Bernardetia sp. MNP-M8: one gene and its partner. The main gene of each other region encodes a partner of the protein of the gene in region 2 in a complex. Links are inferred from orthologs where the notes say so. Each region holds a gene or a part of one and is shown on either strand. Other genes may lie near its edges. The genes, in order: scpA and meaB.

Region 1 (3,322 bases), 570 kb from region 2 along the record:
TGTCAACTCATTTCCGTTTTCCAAAATCCTACCTTTAAAGTGAAACCAACCTCCATAAAGATGTTTTCCTATTTCAATTTTACATATGTGGTGCAGTTCAGAACCTTTTTTATAATCTATTCCTAGTTGAATCATCAGATTAAGGACTTCTTTTGGATAAATATTTTCTCTATTGACTAGAAAGTTTCTGCAACCATGACAATTACAAGAGAAAAGGTTACTGAATTGAATATTATCATAGACTTCTTTAGTTCTATCAAAATCTACTTCAAAAATCTGATTTTTGTAAGTTATTGTTTTCATTTCGTGTTATTTATAAAAAACTAGCCGTTGTTTGTGTCCCCACAAACGACACCATTTTTCTTTTTCAAAGCATTCATCCTGCCTTTCATCATAAAAATCATATAAATCACTCGCCAATCCTACCCAAGCATTTCTCATTCCTCCAAAAGCTCATCCAAAATCTTCAAAGCAGCCTTTGCAATCACAGTTCCGGGTCCAAAAACAGCCGAAACACCTTTTTCATACAAAAAGTCATAGTCTTTCGGAGGAATCACACCCCCAGCCACAACCATAATATCATCTCTACCTATCTTTTTGAGTTCGTCAATAAGGGAAGGAACGAGCGTTTTGTGTCCAGCAGCAAGCGAAGACGCACCTACAATATGCACATCATTTTCGGCAGCTTGTTTGGCTACTTCTTCAGGCGTTTGGAAAAGAGGACTTATATCCACATCAAAACCCAAATCTGCAAAACTGGTAGCAATTACTTTCGCCCCTCTATCGTGTCCATCTTGTCCCATTTTGGCAATCAAAATACGTGGGCGACGACCTTCAATCTCTGCAAACTCATCAGAGCGTTTTTGAGCGAGTGCAAAATCACTGTTTCCTTTCCCATTCTCGTTTCCTTTGTCCATTTCATTGGAGTACATTCCTGCAATAAGTTTGGTTTGTGCTTGATAACGACCAAAAACACTTTCCATTGCTTGCGAAATTTCGCCTAAAGTAGCTCGTTCTCGTGCAGCATCTACAGCAAGTTCTAACAGATTTCCTGTTTTGTTTTGTGCTGCGTCTGTCAGTTTTTGAAGGGCAATTTTGACTTTTTCATCATTGCGTTTTTCTTTTACTTCTTTCAATCGTCTGAGTTGAGATTCTCTCACAGCCACATTATCGACATCCAAAACATCAATTTCTACTTTGTCTTCTTCATTTTCATCAACTATATATTTATTTACACCCACAATCGTATCTTTTTGTCCGTCAATACGTGCTTGTTTTCGTGCAGCAGCTTCTTCAATTCGTAATTTTGGAATTCCTGCCTCAATCGCCTTTGTCATTCCTCCTAAAGATTCCACTTCTTCAATCAGTTCCCAAGCACGATTTGCAAGCTCATAAGTTAAGTTTTCTACATAATCCGAACCTGCAAAAGGGTCAATGGCTTTTGTAATATCAGTATTATTTTGAATAAATAATTGCGTATTACGAGCAATACGAGCCGAAAAATCAGTAGGAAGTGCAATAGCTTCATCCAAAGAATTAGTGTGTAAAGACTGCGTACCACCAAAAACAGCAGCCAAAGCCTCAATCGTTGTACGAGTTACATTATTAAAAGGATCTTGTTCTGTCAAAGACCAACCCGAAGTTTGGCAATGCGTTCTGAGAGCCATTGATTTTTCACTTTTCGGATTAAATTCTTTTATCATATTTGCCCAAAGCCAACGCCCTGCACGCATTTTGGCAACTTCCATAAACGTATTCATTCCAATTGCCCAAAAGAACGACAAACGAGGCGCAAATCCATCAATATCTAATCCTGCTTCAATTCCTTTTTTGACATATTCTAAGCCATCAGCAAGCGTGTAAGCAAGCTCAATGTCAGCCGTCGCACCTGCTTCTTGCATGTGATAACCACTAATACTGATAGAATTAAATTTTGGCATTTTATCGGCTGTATATCTAAAAATATCGGCAATAATTCGCATACTCGGCTCTGGTGGATAAATATATGTATTACGCACCATAAATTCTTTCAAAATATCATTCTGAATCGTTCCACTCAGTTTTTCTGTCGCAACACCTTGTTCTTCTGCTGCCACAATATAAAATGCCATAATCGGCAAAACTGCTCCATTCATTGTCATCGAAACCGACATTTCATCAAGAGGAATTTTATCAAATAAAATCTTCATATCCTCAACACTATCAATTGCTACCCCTGCCTTTCCTACATCTCCCACTACACGAGGATGGTCAGAATCATAACCTCTATGCGTTGCAAGGTCAAAAGCCACAGAAAGACCTTTTTGTCCTGCTGCCAAATTGCGACGATAAAAAGCATTTGATTCTTCTGCCGTCGAAAAACCTGCATATTGCCTAACCGTCCAAGGACGAACAGCGTACATAGTCGGATAAGGACCACGTAAAAAAGGTGCAATACCAGCCTGATAATTCAAATGAGGAAGCGAAGCAGAATCTTCTTTTGTGTAAAATGGCTTTACAGCAATTTTTTCAGGTGTTTCCCAAACAGGAAATTCTTTTGGAAGTTCTTGTGTATTTTGTTCTGCTTTTTTTGCAGCTCTATTTTTGAGGTCTTGAAGAGTAATGTTTTTAAAATCCATATATTTATAATTGGCAGTTTTTAGCTGATTTATTGTGCTGAAGCGCATTTCAAAATTAACCTAATTTTGCTTTGCTTTGAAATTTATTTCTTACTAAGAATCTATAATTAGACATTTGTAATAGGAATTAAAATTATATTGTTCAAAGTTTGTTTAACAAATTAGGTTTTCTTATTTTGGTCTATTCTAATTTTTACTTAAAATTGAAAAAAAAATAGCGATTTAAAAAATCTATTGTCTTATATCAAATTTATTTCAAAAATAATCCTATTTTCATTCAAAAAATGGTTGAAAAATCCGTATTATTGTGTTAAAATGATAATTGGATATAAAAATACTACTCAAACAAATAGTTCCATTCAAGATAGACATTGACTTACTTATGGCAAACTCAACTCAAAATACAGACAAAATCAGCTTAGTTATGCTTGTAGATGACAACGATACTGATAATTTTATTAGTAAACGCATCATCGAACTTACAGGCTTTGCAAACGAAGTAGTTACAAAAAATTCAGGAAAAAGTGCATTAGAATATTTAAAAGAAAATAAAGACGATGAGTCAAAACTTCCAGATTTAATATTTTTGGATATAAACATGCCTATCGTTGATGGTTTTATTTTCCTGTATGAATTTGGTCAAATGCCAAAGTCTGTACACAAGAAATGTCGTATTTCAGTGCTTTCTAGCTCTGACAATAAGC
Region 2 (3,311 bases):
GCACACAGCTAGAAATGATTGGGGTGGAACAGTTTATTCTGCTGTACCTGGTCATGAGATTGTAGGAAAAGTGACTAAAGTTGGAAGTGATGTCACCAAACTTAAAGTAGGCGATTATGCTGCTGTGGGTTGCATGGTTGATTCGTGTCAGACATGTGATAGTTGTAAGCAAGATTTAGAACAATATTGTCAGAAAGGTTTTACAGGAACATACAACGGAAAAGACAAGCATCTAGGAGGACATACTTTTGGAGGATATTCTGAAAAAGTAGTTGTAGATGAAAACTTTGTTTTGAAAGTTCCTGAAAATCTTGATTTAGCTGCTGTTGCACCTTTACTTTGTGCAGGTGTTACTACATGGTCTCCTTTGGTTCATTGGAATGTAAAAGAAGGAAGCAAAGTTGCTGTTATTGGTTTGGGTGGACTCGGACACATGGCAATCAAATTAGCTAAAGGAATGGGTGCAGAAGTTACACTTTTTTCTCGTTCGCCAAGTAAAGAAAAAGATGCTAAAGAATTAGGTGCTGATACTGTTATTATCTCAACAGACGAAAAACAAATGAAATCGGTAAGAGGAAAGTTTGATTTAATTATTGATACAGTTCCTTATGAACATGATTTGAATCCTTATATTTCGACGCTTACAATTAATGGAACTTTAGTTTTGGTTGGTTTTATAGGCGAGTTAGATTCTATGATTCAAACACCAGCTATGATAATGGGAAGACGTTCTATTGCAGGTTCTGTAATCGGTGGAATCAAAGAAACACAAGAAATGCTAGATTTTTGTGGAGAGCATAATATTGTTTCAGAAATTGAAATGATTAATATGCAAGACATTAATGATGCCTACGAACGAATGCTAAAAAGTGATGTTCGTTATCGTTTTGTCATTGACATGAAATCTTTGAAGGATAATTAATAATTGTATAAATTAATTATACTTGAATGGTTAATTGTAAATCAATGATATTTGCAATTAACCATTTTTCTATTTGTAATAATTGTTCAAAAGCTCTCTTGCTACTTCGACAGCATTTCTAGAGCCATTAGCAACTTGTTTTTCTAAATCTTCTATTTGTTTCTTTATTAATTCATTTGCATAAAAATCTCTTTTTAATCGCTCTTCAATAGTTTGATGTAGCCATTGTTTGTTCTGCTGACTACGATTTATTTTAAAGAACCCATTTGAAGTTGTTTGTTTTACAAAGTCTTCAATGTTTTTCCAAATATTCTCTATTCCTTCATTTTCTAAAGCCGAACAAATTTCTACTGGAACTGTCCATTTGGCATCATTAGGTGGGAAAAGATGCAAAGCGTGTTTATATTGTGATTTGGCTCGTGTAGCTGCATTTTTATTTTCTTTATCAGCTTTTGTAATGACGAGCATATCAGCCATTTCCATAATTCCACGTTTTATTCCCTGTAACTCGTCGCCTGCACCTGCAAGCATAAGCAAAAGAAAAAAATCAACCATTCCTTTTACAATTGTTTCAGACTGTCCAACTCCAACAGTTTCTATCAAAATGACATCAAAGCCTGCTGCCTCACATAAAAGCATTGTTTCTCTCGTTTTTTGACTAACTCCACCTAAAGAACTACGAGCTGGGGAAGGACGAATATAAGCGTTTTTATGATTAGAGAGTTTTTCCATTCTTGTTTTATCTCCCAAAATACTTCCTCCCGAACGCTGGCTACTTGGGTCAATGGCAAGAACAGCAATTTTTTTATTTTTATTTTCTAGTTCAGTTGCTAAATCTGCCAAATAAAGTCCAAAAGTTTCAATAAATGTGCTTTTTCCAACCCCAGGAACTCCAGTAATTCCTACACGAATAGAATTTCCTGTATAAGGCATAAGTCTGTCAATAATCTGTGTAGCAAGTTCATTATCACTTTCTAACTGACTTTCTATAAGTGTAATAGCTCTACTCAAAATAAAAGGATTATGAGCCAAAATTCCATCAATATATTCTTGGGATGTTAAACGTGAACGTCTGTTTTTTGCCATAAAAATAAAAAATGTGAAATTAAATAACGTTGATAAGATGTGGATTGACTTTTTGTTTTGTCGTTTGATATAAGCAATTCATAGAAAAGCTAAACAAAAATGAGAAAAATACAAGTCTTGATTTTAGATTCTTATCAAAAAAATGTTATTTTAGTTAAAAATAAAAATTTAATTTCTACTTATATCAAAAAATACTTCACAACGTACAAACGTATTTAAAATAATTTGTATCTTTGTAGGAATAGAAATGAGTTTTTGTTTTATCAGTATCTATCAAAAATCGATATTCATTCTATTATTTACAACTTATCTATTTACTAATGCGTTTTTTACGAAAAATATTCAATCTTGCTACAATTACAGGAACAATCGCCATTTTTGCGTTTATGCTTCTGCTTCAAACAGTAGCCGTAAATTTTGATTTTCTCAATATTTTCGAACAGACGATTAATAACTTCAAAATCTCTGATGTTTATTTTTCTCAAATAAGAGATAATGAGAAGATAGAAATAGATACAAATATAGTTATTGTAAATATTGGTTATCTACCTAGAGCAGGATTAGGAGCGCAAATAGAAGTTATTTCAAGATATAAACCGAAAATAATTGGACTAGATGCTCTTTTGACAGGAGCAAGAAAGCCTGAGCAAGATTCTACTTTAGAAGCCTTTTTAAAAATTGCAAGCGAAAGATGTCCTATTGTTTTTGCTTCAAAACTAGAAAAGCCAAACGAAGAAAGTAAAAGTTTTGATAGTTTAGGACTTCCTCACCAACCATTTCAAAAGTATATACAAACAGGTTATGTAAATGTTGTTACAGATGAAGATACAAAGTTTGAAACAGCTCGTATTGTTTCTCCAAAAGAAAAAGTAAAAGATTCAACAATTTATAGTTTTGCAACCAAACTCATACAACTTTCTTATCCTGATAAAGCCGAAAAACTTTTGGAAAGGAATAATGAAGTAGAAACGATTTATTATCGTGGAAATTGGCAAAAGTTTATGGTCATTGACCCAATGGATGTTTTAGATGAAAATTTTGATCCTTCTTTCTTTAAAGACAAAATTGTCATTATGGGCTATATGGGTTCTACTTTCATAGAAGATGATGGTGTAGATGATAGATATTACACACCACTGAATGTACGACCTGTCGGAAGGGCAGCAACGGATATGTATGGAATTATGATTCATGCAAATATGCTTTCGATGATTTTACACGAAAATTATATTGATGTAATTCCTTCTTATTTAGCGATTATTATTTCTGTTTTGATGTGTTTTTTTAACGTTGTATTATTTAC

Evidence for each region.
Region 1: the proteins of meaB (region 2) and scpA are in contact, whole or in part, in a crystal structure (PDB 8DPB), measured with the Methylorubrum extorquens proteins. The link is inferred for Bernardetia sp. MNP-M8 from one-to-one orthologs. Residues at the interface, in SOR26638.1 of Methylorubrum extorquens: Arg20, Ala21, Ala24, Arg25, Thr28, Ser32, Arg33, Arg34, His37, Thr98, Gly99, Gly100, Ser101, Ile102, Leu103, Lys106, Thr107, Ala110, Ala113, Ile114, Asp115, Arg116, Ala118, Phe119, Ile120, Arg121, Pro122, Pro124; in SOR27001.1 of Methylorubrum extorquens: Glu577, Glu578, Asn579, Asp580, Gly581, Arg582, Arg583, Arg585, His596, Ala604, Ser605, Ala608, Asp609, Gly611, Phe612, Asp613, Val614, Asp615, Ile616, Gly617, Pro618, Leu619, Glu625, Arg628, Gln629, Val631, Glu632, Asn633, Asp634, Glu661.

Annotation. Positions count from the first base shown.
Region 1 is NZ_CP147012.1:3,550,903-3,554,224, forward strand. Bases 29-3,017 are described here. They hold scpA (methylmalonyl-CoA mutase), read right to left. Parts: upstream 2,619-3,017; coding sequence 438-2,618; downstream 29-437. Other genes in these bases: V9L04_RS14450 (hypothetical protein), read right to left, coding at 29-303; V9L04_RS14455 (hypothetical protein), read right to left, coding at 310-441; V9L04_RS14465 (response regulator), read left to right, coding at 3,001-3,017. In the rest of the region: more of V9L04_RS14450, read right to left, coding at 1-28; more of V9L04_RS14465, read left to right, coding at 3,018-3,322. UniProt on the Escherichia coli protein: Catalyzes the interconversion of succinyl-CoA and methylmalonyl-CoA. Could be part of a pathway that converts succinate to propionate.
Region 2 is NZ_CP147012.1:4,121,846-4,125,156, forward strand. What follows is about bases 1-2,978. They hold meaB (methylmalonyl Co-A mutase-associated GTPase MeaB), read right to left. Parts: upstream 2,009-2,978; coding sequence 992-2,008; downstream 1-991. Other genes in these bases: V9L04_RS16775 (NAD(P)-dependent alcohol dehydrogenase), read left to right, coding at 1-922; V9L04_RS16785 (CHASE2 domain-containing protein), read left to right, coding at 2,329-2,978. In the rest of the region: more of V9L04_RS16785, read left to right, coding at 2,979-3,311. UniProt on the Escherichia coli protein: Binds and hydrolyzes GTP. Likely functions as a G-protein chaperone that assists AdoCbl cofactor delivery to the methylmalonyl-CoA mutase (MCM) ScpA and reactivation of the enzyme during catalysis.